Regions from separate parts of the Luteibacter sp. 1214 genome, predicted to be linked through region 3. Evidence: predicted binding sites of a transcription regulator. Region 3 holds the regulator's gene; each other region holds the start of a gene.
The links. The regulator sigma-54, encoded in region 3, starts transcription at its own class of promoters, with help from an activator protein. The targets are predictions, from matches to a motif close to TGGCACGNGCNTTGC.

Region 1: flgB (flagellar basal body rod protein FlgB) is a predicted target of sigma-54. The motif match lies at 1,558-1,572, and genes of this name have one in related genera.
Region 2: J2X57_RS12240 (flagellar basal body-associated FliL family protein) is a predicted target of sigma-54. The motif match lies at 1,008-1,022, and genes of this name have one in related genera.
Region 4: glnA (type I glutamate--ammonia ligase) is a predicted target of sigma-54. The motif match lies at 1,631-1,645, and genes of this name have one in related genera.

What each region holds. Positions count from the first base shown of each region.
Region 1 covers NZ_JAVDSQ010000004.1:265,392-269,275, forward strand. Annotated here, with positions in the region: gene J2X57_RS12105 (methyl-accepting chemotaxis protein) at 1-364, opposite strand, end outside; gene J2X57_RS12110 (chemotaxis protein) at 521-1,438, shown strand; gene flgB (flagellar basal body rod protein FlgB) at 1,612-2,031, shown strand; gene flgC (flagellar basal body rod protein FlgC) at 2,028-2,441, shown strand; gene J2X57_RS12125 (flagellar hook capping FlgD N-terminal domain-containing protein) at 2,451-3,098, shown strand; gene flgE (flagellar hook protein FlgE) at 3,120-3,884, shown strand, end outside.
Region 2 covers NZ_JAVDSQ010000004.1:289,301-293,184, reverse strand. Annotated here, with positions in the region: gene fliM (flagellar motor switch protein FliM) at 1-425, opposite strand, end outside; gene J2X57_RS12240 (flagellar basal body-associated FliL family protein) at 442-942, opposite strand; gene J2X57_RS12235 (flagellar hook-length control protein FliK) at 1,146-2,339, opposite strand; gene fliJ (flagellar export protein FliJ) at 2,358-2,792, opposite strand; gene fliI (flagellar protein export ATPase FliI) at 2,792-3,884, opposite strand, start outside.
Region 3 covers NZ_JAVDSQ010000003.1:161,130-165,013, forward strand. Annotated here, with positions in the region: gene lptC (LPS export ABC transporter periplasmic protein LptC) at 1-304, shown strand, start outside; gene lptA (lipopolysaccharide transport periplasmic protein LptA) at 267-866, shown strand; gene lptB (LPS export ABC transporter ATP-binding protein) at 871-1,590, shown strand; gene J2X57_RS09140 (RNA polymerase factor sigma-54) at 1,713-3,200, shown strand; gene raiA (ribosome-associated translation inhibitor RaiA) at 3,323-3,676, shown strand; gene hprK (HPr(Ser) kinase/phosphatase) at 3,792-3,884, shown strand, end outside.
Region 4 covers NZ_JAVDSQ010000002.1:707,763-711,646, reverse strand. Annotated here, with positions in the region: gene acpA (acid phosphatase) at 1-1,349, opposite strand, end outside; gene glnA (type I glutamate--ammonia ligase) at 1,682-3,094, shown strand; gene J2X57_RS07715 (glutaminyl-peptide cyclotransferase) at 3,251-3,884, shown strand, end outside.

The sequences.
Region 1 (3,884 bases), on a different contig from region 3:
GGCCCTGACTGCCCGATTCCGCCATGCCGGTGACGCTGCCGTGGGCATGGTCGATCGCCGTCGAGATCCTGGCGCTGGCTTCCGTCAATCGACCGGCGGTATCGCGCGCGCCTTCGAGGTTGCCGACCAGCTCCTGCAGGCTGACGCCGAGCGCCTGCGCATTGGTCAGGACCATGCCTTGCTGCTCGATGGCCTGGATCGTCGTCGCCGGTGCGGTGCGCGGCGCCTCCGCAGGCTTGAGCAGTGCGCCCAGGGCGCTGGCGGCCGCCGGATACTGCGCGGAGAGGGCGCGGACTCGTGCGGCGTCACCGGTGGCGGCGGCGCTGGCGAGAAGGCGGACGTGCTGGCTCCAGAGGAGGGTCATGATTTCGCTTTCGCTTGTTCGGATGGTCGCCCCTAGTAATCGTCCAGGAGCCGTCGTTCTTGAGCCAAGCAATCCGTGTGCCAGTCGGGTACCTCAAGGTATGGGTGACCGCGCCGATACGTTCCGCGACACCTTATGCAGATGCCCAGGCACGACATGGCCCGCCCGTTGCTCGACACCGTGGAAACCTTCACCCGCCTGGCGGGACACAACCGCGTGGCCATGCTGCTGTTCCGTCTCGGCGACCGCCAGGCGTTCGGCATCAATGTCTTCAAGGTACGTGAGGTGCTCCGCCGGCCGCGTCTGGAGCGTATGCCCAGCATGCACGCGCTGGTGTCGGGCAGCTTCGACTACCGGGGCAGCACCATCCCCGTGATCGACCTGGCCGCCGCCATGGGCTACCCGCCGCTGGCCACCGTGGACAGCGCGCACCTCATCGTGACCGAGTTCAACCGCTCCGTGCAGGGTTTCCTGGTATCCGACGTGGATCGGATCGTCCACGTCGACGGCACGAATATGGCCGCGCCGCCGCCGGCGCTCGGCTATGGGGCGCGGGTCAACGCCGTGACGCGTCTCGACGGCGACCTGCTCGCCGTGGTCGACGTCGAGCAGGTGCTGGCCCATGTGGATCCCCGGGCGGTGGAGCTGTCCGACCGCGTGCAGCAGGCCGCCCATGTCCAGCACGCCGGCAGTCGCCGTGTCCTCGTGGTGGACGACTCGCTGGTCGCCCGCACGCAGATCGTCGACCTGTTCCGCAAGATGGACCTGGAATGTGTCGTGGCCAAAGACGGCAAGGAAGGCCTGGAAAAACTGCGCGAACTCGCGGCGGGTCCGGTCGCCGACCGGGTCGCCCTGGTCGTGTCCGATATCGAGATGCCGCTGATGGACGGTTACGCGTTGACGCGTGCCATCCGTGAAGAGGCCGGCCTGCGTCATCACAAGGTCCTGCTGCACAGCTCGCTGAGCGGTGTGTTCAACGAGGCGATGGTCGAGCGCGTAGGCGCCGACCGGTTCATCGCCAAGTTCCAGCCCGACGTGCTTGCTACGGCGGTGCTCGAGCTGCTCCCGGCCTGACGTCGCCCTGACGCGGTCCCCCCGTAAGCGCGTCGGAATTCCGGCGCTGGCGGCTTCGGGGCCATCGCAAGACCTTGCAAACGGCGCTGCGACGCCGTTTCGTCGTTAGTCCCCAGCCGTGGCACGGCTCTTGCTCAACCCCTCGGGCCAAGGTCACGAGAGGGGACGAGCCCATGATCGATTCATCCGACAAGCTGTTCGGCGTACACGCCCAGGCCCTTGGCCTGTGGCAGCGCCGTGCCGAGGTCATTTCATCCAACCTCGCCAACGCCGACACCCCGGGCTTCCTCGCCCGCGACCTCGATTTCAAGAAAGCGATGACCGCCGCGACCGGGGCCACCGATGGCCACACCTTGCAGATGGCGTCGACCGAAGACGGTCACATCGGCGGCAACCCCGCCGTGGCGCTCGACCAGGCCAACAAGCTGGCCTACCGCGCCGAGACCCAGCCGACCATGGACGGCAACACCGTCGACACCCAGGTCGAGCAGTCGCAGTTCGCCGCCAACGCGATCCATTACCAGGCATCGCTCAGCTTCATCAACGCGCAGATCCACACCATGCGCCTCGCCATCACCGGGACCGCCTCATGAGTCTCCTGAAGATTTTCGACGTCGCCGGTTCCGGCATGGCCGCGCAGTCCGCGCGACTGAACACCACCGCCAGCAACATGGCCAACGCGGACAGCCTGTCCAGCAGCGAGGCCACCGCCTACCGCGCCAGGCAGCCGACCTTCGCGGCCGTGCAGCAGCAGGTGGACGGCCAGATGGAAAACGGCGGTGTCCGCGCGCTCGGCGTGACCGAGAGCCAGGCACCGATCCAGTCGCGTTACGAGCCGGCCAATCCGCTGGCCGACACGAACGGCTACGTCTATTCGAGCAACGTCAATCCGGTCGACGAGCTGGTCAACATGATCTCCGCGTCGCGCTCCTATCAGAACAACGTCGAAGTCATGAACAGCGCCAAGCAGCTCATGCAGAAGACGCTGGACCTCGGCAAATAAGGCACTCCCATGGTCGCTTCCGTCAGCACTACCAGTTCCACGTCCTCGACGTCTTCCAGCAGCCAGCTGAAGGAACAGACCCTCAGCCAGTCGGATTTCCTGAAACTCATGGTCACCCAGATGACCAACCAGGACCCGACCAAGCCGATGGATTCCACCCAGATGGTGGCGCAGATGGCGCAGTTTTCTCAGGTGGCCGCGACGCAGGAGCTGCAGAGCTCGTTCGACACGCTGGCGACCAACCTCACCGGCGATCAGTTCGTCCGTGCCGCCAGTCTGGTCGGCCAGGAGGTGCTCGTGCCGTCCACCGCGGGACAGCTGACCAACAGCGAGATGGATGGCGCCGTCAACGTCGGTACTTCCGGCACCTACGTCAACGTGCAGATCAAGGACGCCTCCGGCAACGTTGTCCGCACGATTTCCCTGGGCCAGCCCGATGCGGGCCTCACCAAGTTTTCCTGGGACGGTAAATCCGACGACGGCACGCAGCTGACCGACGGTGTCTACCAGATGACCGCTACTTCCGGCGGCAACGCGATCGATACGTTCGTTCGCGGAAAGGTGGAAGGCGTCGGTGCCTCGGGCACGGACGGAACCTATGTGCAGGTGGCCGGCTACGGCGGCGCCCTGCTGAGCCAGATCGCGCAAATCATGTAATTCCAGCGAGGAAACACACCCATGCCTTTCGATATCGCCCTCAGCGGCATCAACGCGGCGTCTTCCGACCTGGAAGTCACCGCCAACAACATCGCCAACGTCAACACGGTCGGCTTCAAGGGCTCGCGCGCCGAGTTCTCGCAGGTGTATTCCGTGGCCGGTGAAAACCTGTCCGCCACGGCGGCGGGCAGCGGCGTCCGCCTGACCAACATCGCGCAGCAGTTCGGCGACGGCAACGTCACCCAGACCGGTAACTCCTACGACTTCGCCCTCAGCGGCGCGGGCTTCTTCACCTTGCGTGATTCTTCGGGTTATTCGTACTCGCGCGCCGGCAACTTTCACCCCGACGACAACGGCAACATCGTCAACGCGACCGGTCAGAACCTGCAGGTGTACCCGCCGACCGCGACCGGCGGCTTCGACATCAGCGCCCTGAAGGACCTGAAGATCAGCACGGGTACCAGCGCGGCCAAGGCCAGCGGCACGATCGGCCTGACCGCCAACCTGTCCTCGTCGGACACGGCCAAGACGGTCGCCTTCGATCCGACCAACGACCAGAGCTACAACTACGTGTCGACCTTCCAGTCGTACGACTCGCTGGGTGCCACGCACACCACCAACGTCTACTACGCAAAGGATGCGACCAATCCCAATACGTGGAACGCGTACATGACGGTGGACGGCACCCAGGTGGGTACCGCTCAGCAGATGGTGTTCAGCTCGGGCGGCTCGCTCACCACGCCGGCCAACGGCAAGCTCAACTTCGGTGCCGCGTCGCCCAACCCC
Region 2 (3,884 bases), on a different contig from region 3:
CCCTCGATACGCGCGTGGTACCGGCCGTCACCACCGAAGAAGTTGTCGATCACCGTGAACACCAGGCGCGGCTCGAACACCATCAGCGCGGTACCGCGCAGCGGCTTGATGCGAATGAGGTTGAGATTGCTCGGCACCGCCAGCGAGTGAACGTACTCGTTGAACTTGGTCATCTTCACGCCAAGCACCGACACTTCGCAGGACTTGCGCAGCACGTTGAACAGGTTGGCGCGGAAATACCGGGCGAAACGGTCGTTGACCATCTCCAGCGTGGGCAGACGCCCGCGCACGATACGGTCCTGCTGGGTGAAATCGTAGTCGTGCACACCGCCCGGTGGCGGCAGCTCGACCTCGGTTTCGACGGCACCGCCTTCCACACCCGCGAGCAGGGCGTCGATTTCTTCCTGGGTGAGAATGTCGCTCATGGCTGCGGGTGTCCCGTCACTGCATGATGAAGCTGGTGAAATAGACCGCGTCCACCCCGGGGCGACCGATCTTTTCCTTCAGCACGCGCTGAATCTCGGCGAGCGCGGCGGCCTGCAGCTTCTGCTTGCCCTTGACGTCGGACAGGGACTTCACGTCCTGCGCGGAGAACAGCATCAGCAAGGCATTGCGGATCTCGGGATCGGCTTCCTTCGCCGCGGCGATCGCCTCCGGGTCGTGAGACATGACGTTCACACCGACCTGAAGGAAACGCAGCGCCGCCTCGTCCTGGAAATTGACCACGAAGGCCGGATCCAGCTGCAGATAAACCGCCGGTTTGGCCTTGGCCGCCGCGGCGGCATCGGCCGCACTCGTCTTGCCGTGGCCGCCCTTCATCAGAAACCAGCCGCCCGCACCGCCCGCCGCCAGCACGATGACCGCGCCGATGATCAGCAACTTGCCCTTGCCCTTCTTCTTTACGGGAGCGCCTTCGGGCGCGTCCATCTGTGCTGCGGCCATGCGTGAAAAACCTCTGTGATGCGAATGCGATATCGTCGTTGCCCGATGGGCTCACGGGCATTGTTGCAAGCGACGTGCCATCTGCGTACATGTAGCGTGATGCGCATCCCGCTTCGCGTCGCGCCGTCGTTGTCGCCCCGAATACGCGCCGTCGCCGCGACGACGAATTGACGCGCGCCAATTCGTCGCCACCCAATCGATCGTCAGGCCACTTCGTCGACCAGACTGCGGGATACGCGCGAGGTCGCCAGTGTGACCGTCGCGCCCTGTGCATCGTCCGCGCCACCCTGCCCCGCGCCGCCGTTGCCGGCATGCCCGTCATCCTGCCCGTTCTGGCGCTGACCCACGTCGGTCTGGCCGAGCGACAGGCCGTGATGCGCCAGCATCGTGTCGAGCTGCGAGAGCGTCTGCTGGACGGCATGCACCGCTGCCGGGTGCTGCGCCATGATCGCGACATTGACCTTGCCGCCGTCGACATTCACGCGGACGTCCATGCTGCCCAGCTCTTCGGGGTGCAACTTGATCCGCGCTTCCTTGACGTCACCACCGCCCATCCAGGCGATCTGCTCGCCCAGTTCCTGGGCGAACTGCGGCGAGGTGGCGGCCTGTGTGGCCTGTACCTGCAAGGCCGCGCCGTCCACCGGTGCCAGACCGGGCGTGTGGGTCAGCGGCATCGGGCTGGTCGTCGGATCGGAAGGCGACGCCGCGTCCTCCTTTCCCGTGCCCACGGTCACCGTGCGCGCGGCCAGAAGCGCAGCCAGCGGGGATCCGGCGGCCGTCGACGCGGTCGCATCGGCAAGGGCACCGGCGCCCTCGGTAGACGCCAGCATCGCACCCTTGCCGTCGCCACCGGTCACGGCGGCAGCGGCAGCGTTCGGCAGACCCATGGCCAACGCGCCAGCGCTGAGATCGCCCGTCTTCCCGGCGGCGCCCTTCAGGGCACCCAGCGTCTTCGACGCCAGTTCGGTCACCTTGGGCGGTACGCCGATCAGGGCGAGCATCGTGCTGGCAATGGACGTGTCGTCGTTGTCGGACGTGTCGTCCTTCTTCGCGTCATCCTGATTGGCGGTCTTATCCGCTTTCGTGCTCGTAACCTTGCCGTCATCGGCTTTGGCAGACGTCGTGCTCTTGTCGTCGCGATCGTCGGCGCTGTCGTCCTTCGCCTTGTGCGTGTCGGACGGTGCGTTGCCGCGGCTGCTGGCATGGGCGTCAGCCGCATGCGGCCTGACCGTGCCGCCGGCGCCGGCGTGCGCCTGGGCATGCGCGCTGTCGAGTACCGCGTCGAAGCGCTTCGACGGGGTCGTGTCGTCGTTCGCCCTGGCCGTCGCGTTCGACGCGGACGTGGGTGCCTGGCTGACCGGGCGGGCGAGGTTGAGGGCGACAGTAGCGTTATTCATGCGGTGCTTCCGGTGAGATCATGCCGAACCCCTCGGGTTACGGCGGTACTGCGAGCGCTCGTCGGCCTGTTCCTGCTCCCGACGATCCTGTGACTTACGTTCCTGGTCGCGATACCTGGTGGTCACCGACTCGAGCGCCTTGGCACGGCCGCGGGCCTCCGCCCACGACTGGCGCGCTCGTTCGAGCCCCTGCTCACGACGCTGGACTTCGCTCATCTGCTGCACGATGGCCATGTCGATCTTCTGCAGGAACTGCTGCCGGTTGAGCAACGCGCTGACGCCGATGCCATCGGGCATCGCCGCGTACTCGTTGCGATAGCGACGTAGCTCGGCCAGCTGCTGTTCGCTCTCGGCAAGCGTCCGCTGGTGCGTGGCGAGCGAACGCGTCGCGTCCTCCGCCTTCTCGGCGGCGATATCGACAACGGGTTGCAGGCGGTCGGCACGCGAGGCCATCAGTTAGTCCTCGCGACATCGACGAGGCCGGCTTCCGCATCGGCCAGATCCACCGGCACATCGGTTTCCTGCTGCAGGAAGGCCGAAAGACGCGGATACAAGGCAATCGCTTCGTCCGTACGCGGATCGCTGCCCTTCTGGTACGCCCCCACCGCGATGAGGTCGCGCTGCTGGCGATACGCCGAATACACCTGGCGGAAGCGCTGGGCGGAACGCATGTGATCCTTGCTGACGACCGCCGGCATGACGCGGCTGATCGACGCTTCGATGTCGATCGCCGGGTAATGACCGGCTTCCGCCATGTCGCGCGACAAGACGATATGACCGTCGAGAATGGCGCGCGCGGAGTCGGCGATCGGATCGTGGCGGTAATCGTCGCCTTCGGTGAGCACGGTGTAGAACGCCGTGATCGAGCCGCGACCTTCCGCGTCGTTGCCCGCGCGCTCCACCAGCGCCGGCAACATCGCGAATACGGACGGCGGATAACCCTTGGTGGCCGGCGGTTCGCCGATCGCGAGCGCGATCTCGCGCTGCGCCTGGGCATAACGGGTGAGCGAATCCATCAGCAGCAGGACGCGCTTGCCCTGGTCGCGAAAATGCTCGGCCACGGCGGTCGCGACCTGAGCGCCGCGCAGGCGACTGAGCGGCGGCGCGTCCGCGGGGGCGGCGACGACCACCGCGCGACGGCGACCTTCCTCGCCCAGCGTATGGTCGACAAATTCCTTTACTTCGCGGCCTCGTTCGCCGATCAGGCCGACCACGACGACGTCGGCGTCGGTGAAACGGGTCATCATGCCCATCAGCGTCGACTTGCCGACGCCGGAACCGGCGAACAGGCCGATACGCTGGCCGCGACCGACGGTCAACAATGAGTTGATCGCGCGCACGCCGACATCGAGCGGCGTATCGATCGGCTGGCGCAGCATCGGGTTGATCGGGTCGCGGCGCAGCGGTACCCGTTCGCGCGCCAGCAACGGACCCTGACCGTCGAGCGGGACGCCGTCGGGGCCGATGACACGACCGAGCAGCGAATCACCGACGGGAATGCCCGACACGGCGGCCACCGGCGTGACGCGCGCATTGGGCAGCACA
Region 3 (3,884 bases):
CGATGTGCCGCCGTGGAAGGGGCATTCGCAGTACGGGTGGGTCAACAAGGACGGCAGCATGCTGAAGCTGCAGGGCAAGGTGCATATGGACCGCGTTGCCTTCGCGCAGACGCCGCCGGCCAGCATCGACACCTCCGAGGTCACCGCGTGGCCCAAGCGGAACTACCTGGAGACCGCCGAAGCGGCCCGTATCGTCCAGGGAACCTCTACAATGAACGGCGTTGGCATGCGCGCCAATCTCGATACCAAGCACCTGGAGCTTCTCGATGCAGTCCACACCACGTATCTGCCGCCCAAGCGCTAACGCGCTGCTTGCGCTGCTTGGCCTGGCGCTCGTGGCCAGCCTGCCGGCCGCCGCCAAGCAGTCCGATCGCAACCAGCCGGCCGACGTCGTCTCCAAGTCGTTCGATGGCTCCCAGCAGCCCAACGGCAAGGTGATCTGGACGGGAAGCGTCGTCCTGACCCAGGGCACCCTGAAGATCACCGGCAGCAAGGCGACGGGCTATTTCGACGCCGACAGCCAGCTCAACCGGGTGGTCGTCGACGGCAGCCCCGCCACCATCCATCAGCTGGACGACTGCGATCAGCCCATGGACGGCAAGGCTTCCAACATCGACTACAAGATCGACAAGGACTTTGCCGTGCTGACCGGCGGTGCCCATGTCAACCAGCCGGCGAAGGGCAGTGCCGATGGCGACAAGCTCACCTATAACACCCAGAACAGCACGATGACGGGCGAAAGCAACGGTCCCGCACCCGTACACATGACCTTCCAGCCGAAGAGCACCACGCCGGGCGCACCCGCCAAGGCGGCCGGCGCCTGCCCCACTCCGGCGGCTGCGGCCGCACCTGCCAGGAAGCCCTGACCCGATGCTTTCAGCCCAAGGCCTGCAGAAGCGCTTCCGCGCACGCAAGGTAGTCCGTGACTTCGCCTTCTCCATTCGCGAAGGTGAGGTCGTCGGCCTTCTCGGCCCCAACGGCGCCGGCAAGACGACCTGCTTCTACATGGTGGTCGGGCTGATCCAGGCCGACGCGGGCGTAATCAAGCTCGATCAGCAGGACATCACCGGCCTGCCCATGCACGCGCGCGCCAAGCTCGGCATCGGATATCTGCCGCAGGAAGCCTCGGTCTTCCGCCGCCTCAGCGTGTCGGACAACATCATGGCGGTGCTCGAACTGCGCGACGGCATGACGCAGAAGCAGCGCGACGACGAACTCGACAGCCTGCTCGACGAACTGAAGATCGCGCACATCGCCGATCAGAAGGGCATCAGCCTGTCCGGCGGCGAGCGTCGCCGCGTCGAGATCGCCCGGGCGCTGGCGGCACGCCCGCGCTACATGCTGCTCGATGAGCCGTTCGCCGGCGTCGACCCCATCTCCGTGGGCGAGATCCAGCGCATCGTTCGACACCTCAAGGAACGCGGCATCGGGGTGCTGATCACCGATCACAACGTCCGGGAAACGCTCGGTATCTGCGACCGCGCATACATCCTCAACGACGGCGAAGTGCTTTCTCGCGGCACTCCTCAGCACATCCTCGCCGATGAGAAGGTGCGCGAGGTGTATCTGGGTCGTGAATTCCGCATTTAGAGCGCGTCACCGGCCGTCCGGACCGACGCGCGAATCCGGCCGGAAGAGCCAGCCGACCCGACCGCTGGTTTGTGGAGGCCGCAAGGGGTTACGATGGATTCGACACCTCACGCATCGAAGGCATGAAACCCGGACTTCAGTTTCGTCTGCATCAGCAGCTCACGCTGACGCCGCAGCTACAGCAGGCCATTCGGCTGCTCCAGCTGTCGCAGCTGGAGCTCGAAGCGGAACTCCGCCAGATCGCGGAGAGCAACCCGCTGCTTGAGTTTGCCGAAGATGCGGAGTCCGACGCGGATGCCGAAGGCGACGCCGCCGACGAGAACGGTTTCGACGCCGAGTTCCCCTCCCGCCAGGAGCTCCCGGCCAAGTCCTCGAAGGAGGACGAGTCCACCGCCACCCCGTCCGAAGAACTCGCCCCCGAGTGGGACGACGATCGCTTCCACGGCGAGGCGGGTGACTACGCCGGCGCCCCATCGCGTGCCAACGGTGGTGACGAAGACGGTTTCGAGCCGCAGAACGCCGCGCCGGAAAGCCTCCAACAGCACCTGGAGTGGCAGCTCAATCTTTCCCAGTTCTCCCCACGCGACCACGCGATCGCCACCGCGATCATCCACGCGCTGGACGAGGACGGTTACCTGCGCGACGGAGTCGAGGCGGTGGAAGTCGCGCTGCCCGCCGAACTGCGGGCCAGTGCCGAGGAGATCGAAGCGGTACGCCAGCGCGTGCAGCGGTTCGATCCCACCGGCATCGCCAGCCTCGATCTGCGCGACTGTCTGCTCTGCCAGCTCTCGCAGTTTTCGACCGAAACACCGTTCCGCGACCTGGCGATCCGTATCGTCCTTGAAGAGCTGGAGCTCCTCGCGCGAAACGACAGCGTCAAGATCGCCCGTCGGCTCAAGGCCGCCGAGAACGAGGTGGCCAGCGCCGCGGCGCTGATCCGCAGCCTCGATCCGCGCCCGGGCGCCGCGCTGGATGCCACGCCCGTCGAATATGTCGCGCCCGACGTGTACGCGCGGCGGGAAGCGGGGCGCTGGACGGTCAGCCTCAACCCCGACGCGCAGCCCCGGCTCGGCCTGAACCAGCATTACTGCAACCTCATCGCCCGCGCACGCGGCGACGACGCCACCTGGATGAAAGGCCAGCTGCAGGAAGCCCGCTGGTTGCTGAAAAGCCTGCAGTCGCGCGCCGAAACCCTGACCAAGGTCGCGGAAGTCATTGTCCGCCGCCAGAGCGCCTTCCTCGATTACGGCCCCGAGGCCATGCATCCGCTGGTGTTGCGTGAGGTCGCCGAAGAAGTCGGCATGCACGAATCGACGATTTCACGGGTCACCACCCGGAAATACATGCACACGCCGCGCGGCACCTTCGAACTCAAGCATTTCTTTTCCAGTGGCGTGGCGACCGAAGACGGCGGCAGCGCATCCGCCACCGCCATCCAGGCCATGTTGCGTAAGCTGATCACGGGCGAGGACGCACGCCGCCCCTTGTCCGACCAGGCGCTTGCCGAGGAGCTCCATCGACGCGGAATTCAGGTCGCACGCCGTACGGTGGCCAAGTACCGTGAAGCGATGCGAATTCCCAGCTCCAGCGAACGCGTTCGCGCAGGTTGAGAAACATCGGGGGGAACCCCGGCGGAGGTCCACGGTCTCATCAATTCAGGCTTGAGGAGCGGCAACCCCGCCGTTCCGATCTCGTCGCCATAAGGCGACACCCTCAGCAAGAAGGAGGCGTCATGCAAATCCAGATCAGCGGCCAGCACGTCCATATCACCCCCGCTCTGCGCGAGCGCGTGGAACAGCAAATCGGCCGCTTCGAACGCCTTTTCGACAATATCAAAGCCCTCGACGTGGTCCTTTCCGTCGATAAGAACGAGCACAAGGCCGGAGGCACCCTGCACTGTGCCGGCACCCGGCTCCATGGCGAAGGCGTGGCCCGCCTGGAAGACGACAACAAGGGCGACACGCTTTATTCCGCCATCGACGCCATGATCGGCAAACTCGCCGACCAGCTTCGCAAGCACAAAGAGAAGCTCAAGGATCATCACAACGCTGAAGGCCGCGACGCGCGCGTCGCCAGCACCGACTGACGAGAGCGCCCGGCGGCCGCTCGCGCGCGCCGCCGGGCCTCCTCCCGCGTGTTGATGGCACAATAGCCCAGCCGGCGCCCTCGCGCCGGCTTCGCTATCTAAAGGGATCACCCGCGTGGATCGGCTCACCGCCAGACAACTCTTCGACGGCGTCTACGAACGTATGGCGCTTCGCTGGGCCGCCGGCATGCGCGGCGAGGCCCGCGTG
Region 4 (3,884 bases), on a different contig from region 3:
ACGACGTTGGCGATATGACGATCGCCGGCTTCCACGTCGGAGTAGCCGGCGTGCATGTTGAGGTCGCCTTGCGGCTTGTAGAACGCCACCGGAGGCAGCTTCCCAGCCGCGATGTCCGCAAGAAAATGATTCGTCGCCGCCGTCTCGCCAAGACCGCCATCGCGCAGATGCTTCTTGCGCGCTTCGGTTCCCGGAGCCAGTGTCACGAAGTAATTGAGCGGCTGGTGATGTGGCTGGAAGTTCGGCGTCTGCGGGAAGCTGGCATCGTCACCGTCGCCCTTACCGTCGAGCGCGGCCTGGAAGCCGCCGCCATACCAGGCCCAGTCGACATCCTTCGCCGAGAGTACGTCGCCGATGTGTTTATGCTTCTGCGGCACCAGCGTGTTGGCGCTGGTGGCGTCGGCAAGCAGCGGATTCTTGCGATCGACGTTGAAGCCCGGCGAATAGGGCGGACCGATGGTGTTCACCGCCCAGAAGTCCGGGGTCAGCGTATTGTGGTGCGCGAATTTGGGTTTGCCGTCCATCGCGCTCTTCGGCGATTCCTCGTCCATCTTCAGGCGATGGTCGAGCGGGTCGCCGCTTTCGGTGACCGCGATGTTGAACTGCGCGGGGCTCTTGTCGGCGCCCGGATAGAACGGCGGTTGCGCGGCGACGAGGTACTGGTGGTTGAGGAACGAACCGCCAAAGGCACCCATGAAGAAGTTGTCGCACAAGGTGAACTGCGAGGCGATATTCCACAGGCGCAGGTGCACGGGCGCGCTGGCATAGTGCCCCATGGTCAGCGCACCGTTGTCACCCCACGCGACGAAGCCGTCGTTCTTGCCGCCGTTGATCTGCAGCTGGTTGTTATAGAACGCGTGGACGAGATCGCGCGTTACCAGACCGTGCGGCAGCGGGGTGCCGTCGCCGGTGTGGAGTGCCCACGGCGCGTTCGGCAGGCCGGTAATGTCCTTTTCGCCGATCTTGTACGTTTTATGGTCGACGACCTGCTCGTGCGGCACGAGCCCGCCCCAGATGGGTGGCAGGGTCTTCAGCGGGGTGCCGTCGCGGTCCCGCTGGATCAGACGTTCTGGCGGCACCTCGCTCAGCGGCTGCTGCAGACCGGGGAAGTCCCCGAACAGATTGTTGAAGCTGCGGTTTTCCGCGTAGATCACGACCACGTTATCGATGTGCTTTTCGAGCAACGCATCCAGTGCGGCACCGGTCGGCGCGGGACCCGCCGCCTTCCTGCCGGCCGCGGTCACCTCGCTTGCGCCACCCAGCGCGAGCATGGCGCCCGTCGTGGCCATGCCGCCCAGCAACCGGCGTCGCGCGGCGTCGGGGGTGTCGTTATCGGTTTTCTTGGTCATGGAGCGGCTCTGCGTGCGCCGGCCCGGGGAAAGGCGGCGGTGTGGGAGGGGCGAGGCCCCCGCTAGGGACCGAAGCGTAAACGATGCGGGCGGCTCGGGAAAACGCAGCGGCGTAGGAAACGATGGAGAAACGCTCGCGGACCTCGCGTCGATGATGGCGGATCGGCCGGAATGGTGCGTGAGCGAGAACGATGCACCATGATGGTGCATTTGCACATCTTCCTCACGCCCGTTCTATGATGGGAGAGCTTGATTCCGGCGCCCGTCGATGGCGGACACGCTGGCATAGCGATTGCTACACGCATTCCGCCCACACCCATTTCGAGGTTTGTATGTCCGCCGCTTCCAAAGTGCTGAACCTGATCCAGGACGAGGAAATCGAGTTCGTCGACCTGCGCTTCGCCGACATGCTCGGCAAGCACCACCACGTCACGTTCCCCGCCCACGCCATCGACGAGAGCACGTTCGAAGACGGCAAGATGTTCGACGGCTCGTCGATCGCCGGCTGGAAGGGCATCAACGAGTCCGACATGGTCCTCATGCCGGATCCGGAGACCGCCCACCTCGACCCGTTCAGCGCTCACAAGCAGCTGATCGTGCACTGCGATGTGCTCGAGCCGAGCACCATGCAGGCTTATGGTCGCGACCCGCGCTCCATCGCCAAGCGCGGCGAAGCCTTCCTGAAGTCGACCGGCATCGCCGATACCGCCTTCTTCGGCCCGGAACCCGAGTTCTTCATCTTCGACTCGGTCCGCTGGCAGAACGACATGGGCCGCGTGTTCTACGAAATCGGCTCCGAAGAAGCGGCCTGGTCGTCGCGCTACAAGTACGACGGCACCAACAGCGGTCACCGTCCGGGTGTGAAGGGTGGCTATTTCCCGGTCAGCCCGGTCGACAGCCTGGGTGATCTGCGCGCGGACATGTGCAAGGTGCTCGAGTCGCTCGGCCAGGTGGTCGAAGTGCATCACCACGAAGTCGCCAACGCGGGCCAGTGCGAGATCGGCACGCGCTTCAACACCCTGGTGAAGAAGGCCGACGAACTGATGACGATGAAGTACGTCATCAAGAACGTCGCCCACCAGCAGGGCAAGACCGTGACCTTCATGCCGAAGCCGATCGTCGGCGACAACGGCTCGGGCATGCACGTGCACCAGTCGCTGTCGAAGAACGGCGAGAACCTCTTCGCGGGCGACCTCTACGGTGGCCTGTCGCAGACGGCGCTGTGGTACATCGGCGGTATCTTCAAGCACGCCAAGGCCATCAACGCGTTCGCGAATTCGACGACCAACAGCTATAAGCGTCTGGTCCCGGGCTTCGAAGCGCCGGTCATGCTCGCCTACTCGGCGCGTAACCGTTCGGCATCCTGCCGTATCCCGTACGTGTCGAGCCCGAAGGGTCGTCGTATCGAAATCCGTTTCCCGGATCCGATGCAGTCGGGCTACCTGACCTTCACCGTGCTGATGATGGCCGGCCTCGACGGCATCCTGAACAAGATCGACCCGGGTGCACCGGCCGACAAGGATCTCTACGATCTGCCGCCGGAAGAAGAGAAGAACATCCCGCAGGTCTGCGCCAGCCTCGACGAAGCGCTCGCCGCGCTCGACAAGGATCGCGACTTCCTCAAGGCCGGTGGCGTGTTCACCGACGACTTCATCGACGCGTACATCGCGCTGAAGATGCAGGAAGTGACCCGCTACCGCGCGAGCACCCACCCGCTCGAGTTCCAGATGTACTACGCGATCTGATCGCGAGAGCGACGTTCGGGTGAACGAAGGGGCGCCTCGGCGCCCCTTCTTTTGTTTCTCGTGGGCGAATGGGCGCGATTTTGCGAGCCGCCGCCGCCCCTTGATCGTGGCGAAACTGCCGTTAGGATGCCTGCAGTTCACTCACAGGCATCCGGCATGACAACCTCTCCGATTCGCGTGGCGGTCCTGGCCGCGTTTGCGTGGCTGGTCGGATGTGGCAGTGTCGCGACGGCCTCCGACATTCCCGTGTACGGCTACACGGTGGTGCGCACCTACCCGCACGATCCGAAGGCTTTTACGGAAGGGCTGTTCTACGACGGCGGTTTTCTCTACGAGAGCACGGGCGAATACATGGGCTCGGGCGTGCGCAAGGTCCGGCTCGATACCGGTGAGGTCGCGCAGCATCTCGACACCCCGCCCGGATACTTCGGCGAAGGCATCATCGTCTCGGGCGACCACCTGTTGCAGCTGACCTGGCGCGATGGTGTCGGCTTCATCTACGACCGCAAGACCTTCGCGCCCGTTGGCAAGTTCAGCTATCCCGGCGAAGGCTGGGCGATGACGCGCGACGCGAAACATCTCTACATGAGCGACGGCACGCCCACCATCCGGGTTCTCGATCCGGTCACCCTGGCGCAGACGGGTCGCATCGACGTGACAGCCGATGGCGCGCCACTGCGCATGATCAATGAACTGGAGTGGGTGAAGGGGGAGATCCTCGCCAACGTCTGGCAGACCGAACGCATCGCCCGTATCGATCCGAAAACCGGGCACGTGACCGGCTGGATCG